DNA from 2 places in the Shewanella sp. SNU WT4 genome. Region 2 is predicted to be linked to the other one. Evidence: riboswitches for the same ligand, from Rfam matches in the RefSeq annotation. Region 2 holds a riboswitch; the other holds the start of a gene.
The links. Region 2 has a riboswitch for thiamine pyrophosphate ahead of thiD (bifunctional hydroxymethylpyrimidine kinase/phosphomethylpyrimidine kinase). Riboswitches for the same ligand answer to the same signal wherever they lie in the genome.
Positions count from the first base shown of each region.

Region 1: it holds a riboswitch for thiamine pyrophosphate, as region 2 does, so the genes downstream of both, FJQ87_RS08770 (TonB-dependent receptor) here and thiD (bifunctional hydroxymethylpyrimidine kinase/phosphomethylpyrimidine kinase) in region 2, are expected to answer to the same signal.

Region 1 covers NZ_CP041151.1:1,961,668-1,963,873, forward strand. The annotation lists gene FJQ87_RS08755 (PaaI family thioesterase) at 1-16, shown strand, start outside; gene FJQ87_RS08760 (PaaI family thioesterase) at 18-452, shown strand; gene FJQ87_RS08765 (YcfL family protein) at 553-960, shown strand; TPP riboswitch at 1,033-1,136, shown strand; gene FJQ87_RS08770 (TonB-dependent receptor) at 1,181-2,206, shown strand, end outside.
Region 2 covers NZ_CP041151.1:3,977,738-3,979,943, reverse strand. The annotation lists gene FJQ87_RS17870 (IS4 family transposase) at 1-166, opposite strand, end outside; TPP riboswitch at 907-1,031, shown strand; gene thiD (bifunctional hydroxymethylpyrimidine kinase/phosphomethylpyrimidine kinase) at 1,202-2,047, shown strand; gene FJQ87_RS17860 (ABC transporter ATP-binding protein) at 2,171-2,206, shown strand, end outside.

The DNA.
Region 1 (2,206 bases), 2.0 Mb from region 2:
CAATGATGGAAACTAACATGGAACATAGCCACTCATTACTTAGGCAAGCGGCGCGCAGCCAAGATGTTAATCGGATATTAGCCTTAGTGCCTTATGCTAATTACATTTGCATGGGAGTTGAACGCTTTGGTGATGAATTAGTGTTTAAATTGCCGGCTAAGGCTGAAAATCTTGGTAATCCCGTGTTACCCGCGCTGCATGGCGGCGTGATCGCGGGCTTTATGGAAATGGCGGCGATAGTGCAACTTATGGTGCTGATGCAAGCCTCTGGCGTCCCTAAGGTCGTGGATTTCTCCATTGATTACTTACGTGCAGGCTATGATAAAGATACCTTTGCCGAGTGCCGTATTACTCGCCAAGGTCGACGTGTGGCCAATGTGAGTATCGATTGCTGGCAGTCGAATCGAAAGCAATTAATTGCCACAGCGCGGGCTCATTTTCTGTTAGGTTAGTGTTTTACGATGAAGGCTTAACATGAGTGAGTCGCGGTAAGTATTATTGGTAGGTAAAAGTGAGTTATTTAATCTGGCTTAGCTTGAACAGGAGATGCTGATGAAACCCCATATTCGCTTAGGTTATGCGTTTGCTATGTTGTTAGTTGTTGCTGGCATGAGTGCTTGCAGTCATAGAACTGGCGGGATAATGGCATCCACGGGTGGTATTACCCGCGTTGATAACAGCAGCGTGGGCAGTGATGTCAGCATTAGTGAGCTTAAAACTCGCCTTATCGGCGGCATGATGCAAGGCATTGCGACTATCACTAGCTTAGATTCCACCGACTTAAGCCTGCAATATCAATTTACTTGGTTTGATGGCAGTGGTTTTGTGATTGAAGGTGACTCTTCATCTTGGACCCCGTTAACCTTATACGGTAAACAACAAGTCCAAGTGCAAGCCATGGCGCCAGCCAATGGTGCTGTTAGTTTTGAAATTTATGTGCGGGAAGTATTCTCTCAATAAGTTTATTTTTAACAAATAGGCGTAATTTACTGATTATGCTCTATTAACAATCTGACTACTTAAGCTATACTTGCGGCCGCCAAGGGGTGTCAGCAGCGCTGACTGAGATGTCGATAGACGAACCCTTAGAACCTGATCCGGCTTATACCGGCGTAGGAATGGTGTGTTTATTGCCTTCGCGCGTCTTGCCGGATCTCAACCTAGTATAGATTGAGGTCCCATGAAATATCCTATCTCTTTGCTGTCGTTAGCTATATCGACAAGCTTTTGTAGCAATGCCTTCTCTGCCACCACAGGTTTAACCGCGCCCGATAATAAGCCGATGGAAGTCTTAGTGGTATCGGCCGATTTTCGCGCCATTAATGTCAATCAAGTGCAATCTAGCGTCAGCGTCATTGATAAATCCCAATTACAAGATGATGGCGGCGAAAACTTTCAAGATATTTTAAATGGTGTCCCAAACCTTAACTGGTCTGGCGGCAGCTCGCGGGCGCGATATTTTCAAATTCGCGGTGTGGGCGATCAAGAAGAATATCAAGGCGCGCCTAACAGCTCAGTAGGTTTTTTTGTCGATGATATCGATTTGTCTGGGTTAGGCATGGCATCAGGCTTATTTGATATCGACCAAGTTGAAGTGCTGCGCGGTCCACAAAGTACCTTGTTTGGTGGTAATGCCTTAGCGGGCGCGATTTATTTAACCAGTGCTGAGCCGAGTGCCATACCTGAGGCTGGCACTGAACTCACCTTAGGTACCGATGATTTGTGGACCTTAGGTGCCTATGCTGGCGGCTCACTTAATCAAGACGATAGCCTGCTTGGGCGCATTTCAGTGCAAACCCATCAGCAAGATGGCTTTATGGAAAATAGCTATCTTGGCCGTGATGATACCAATAAGCGCGATGAAACCTCAGTTAAAGCTAAATTACGCTGGTATATCAATGATGATTTACAAGCGGATTTAACCTTACTGCACGGTAATTTTGATAATGGTTATGATGTTTGGTCGCTAGACAGTAACGGTACTTATACTAATACCGACCAACCCGGAGTCGATACTCAAACCACCAATGGCGCGGCACTTAAATTATCTTGGCAAGCTGATCCGCGCTTTAGCATTGAATCCATCAGCAGCTTTACTGATACTAAACAGCGCCATGCCTATGATGGCGATTGGTCAAACTCAGAGTATTGGCAGCAGTTGGAATGTGCTGTTTATGATGATGGTGGTACTTTCATTGGAATGGCG
Region 2 (2,206 bases):
CTTCGAGTTTGGCATCTTCACCATTACAAGATCTGGCAACCGATTTACCGCTGCCAACCGCCATGTGTTCAGCGACGACGGTTAACCTTGCCGCTCGTCGTTTATCACCTAGCTCAGCATGATGAAAGTGATCATATGCCCATTTGTTCGGGTTAAAAATTGACATTAAAAATGATGAAGTGAGTGAATTTGCATGATCTGATCATCGCCAGTCAAGAAAGTTCCATTTTTTGCTAATAATTTGTGTAGAAGAGACAGATGCAACACCATCTTCAGATTACCTTTGAACACACAGACACCGCCTGATCCCCATTGAAGCGGCCGAGGGCGTTTGGCATAAATTGCGTGAGCGAGGTATGGATACCGAGCTAGCATCAGTCAAACAGGGACGTGCATCTGATGCGCTAGCGATTTATCCAATAAGACTGAGGGGCTTTCCGCTGAATTGGGGCGTCAGGGTGGTTGCAAGGAGGGTAGGACGAGCAGTCCTCCTTGCCCGGGTGTGGGATGGAATCCCACGACTTTATTTCAAACGAAGTTTGAACCTTAACCCCATTTTGGAAAAAGACGCGCTAGCTTAATTTGATGGTATAGAGCCAATACCCAGTAGGTCAGTAATCCCGCGATTATATTTCAAACGAAGTTTGAACCTTAAGCGCTCATGTTGAGCCAACACAGATCAGGTCAGTAATTCCGCGATTATATTTCAAACGAAGTTTGAACCTTAACCCCACTTTGGAAAAAGACACGCTAGCTCAATTTGATGGTAAAGAGCCAATACCAATTAAGCCATAAATGAAAGTGCTAGCCATTAGCTGCAACCTTAATTTGCCCAATTAACCATGAACAACCATTAAAATATTGATAAAAATCATACGATTTTTGAAAGCATAGATGATAGTATGCCCCCATTAGTCGGGGAGCCATTAGGCTGAGATCTACTGCTAAGAGGATGCAATCCTCTTAAGTCACATGAACCCGTTGAACCTGATTCAGTTAATACTGACGTAGGGAACTAATGGTCCTGTGACACACTCATTACGAGTTGTATCAACTAGGGATAGGTAGCAACTGCTTGGCGCGGGTTCATGCTGATTCATGGCTTTCATGGTGATGCACATGGCGATGCGTATAGTTAGCAGGGCTTGTTACCACTTATCTCACTTGGCTATTTTTCCTCTGCGTTAACGAGGAAATACTTATGCCTGCGTTAACCCCTAAAGCTCCTGCCACATCCATAGCTAACACCCCGATTGTTTTAACCATTGCCGGTTCCGACAGTGGTGGCGGCGCGGGTATTCAAGCGGATATTAAAGCGATTTCGGCCACCGGCAGTTATGCCTGCTCTGTGATTACGGCATTAACGGCGCAAAATACCCAAGGCGTGTCTGGCATTTACCCCATCAGCAGCGATTTTGTCGAGCAGCAATTAGATGCAGTATTCACCGATCTTAATGTGGCTGCGGTTAAAGTGGGTATGCTCAGTGATGCCAACATTATTCGCTCTGTGGCCAAAAAACTCATTCAATACGCGCCGCGCTTTTTAGTGGTTGACCCTGTGATGGTAGCGACCAGTGGCGATCTGCTGCTGCAAAGCTCGGCCATCGATTGCCTTAAGGCTGAATTACTGCCGTTAGCGGATGTGATCACCCCTAACTTGCCAGAAGCCGCTGCTCTCATTAATAAGGACGTGCCAGCTAGCGAAACCGCTATGACAGCCATGATAAGTGAGCTGCGTGCATTAGGCGCTAAGTCAGTGTTACTTAAGGGCGGGCATTTAGAGCAAGATCAAAACAGCACAGATTTATTGATTTTAGCTGACGAGATTATTCGCTTATCGGCCGCGCGCATCAACACCTGCAACACCCACGGCACAGGTTGCACCTTATCGGCAGCCATCGCCTCTTACTTAGCCCAAGGCCATGATTTACCCGCAGCTGTCGCCCTTGGCAAAGATTATATTACCGCGGCGCTTATTCATGCCGATGAGCTCAATATTGGCCAAGGCCACGGGCCTGTGAATCACTTCTTTGGTTTGAAAGCCTAACGGCTTGTTTGCCAGTGACTGATGGCGTGATAGCCATGAGCGGTCGCTAGCTGTAATGGCAATGAAGCAAGTCATGAGTAAAGCAGAAAGTAATAGCATGAGTAACAGCCATGAAAAATAGTCATGAGTAACAGTATTCGCTTAGAGATAACGGCTGGG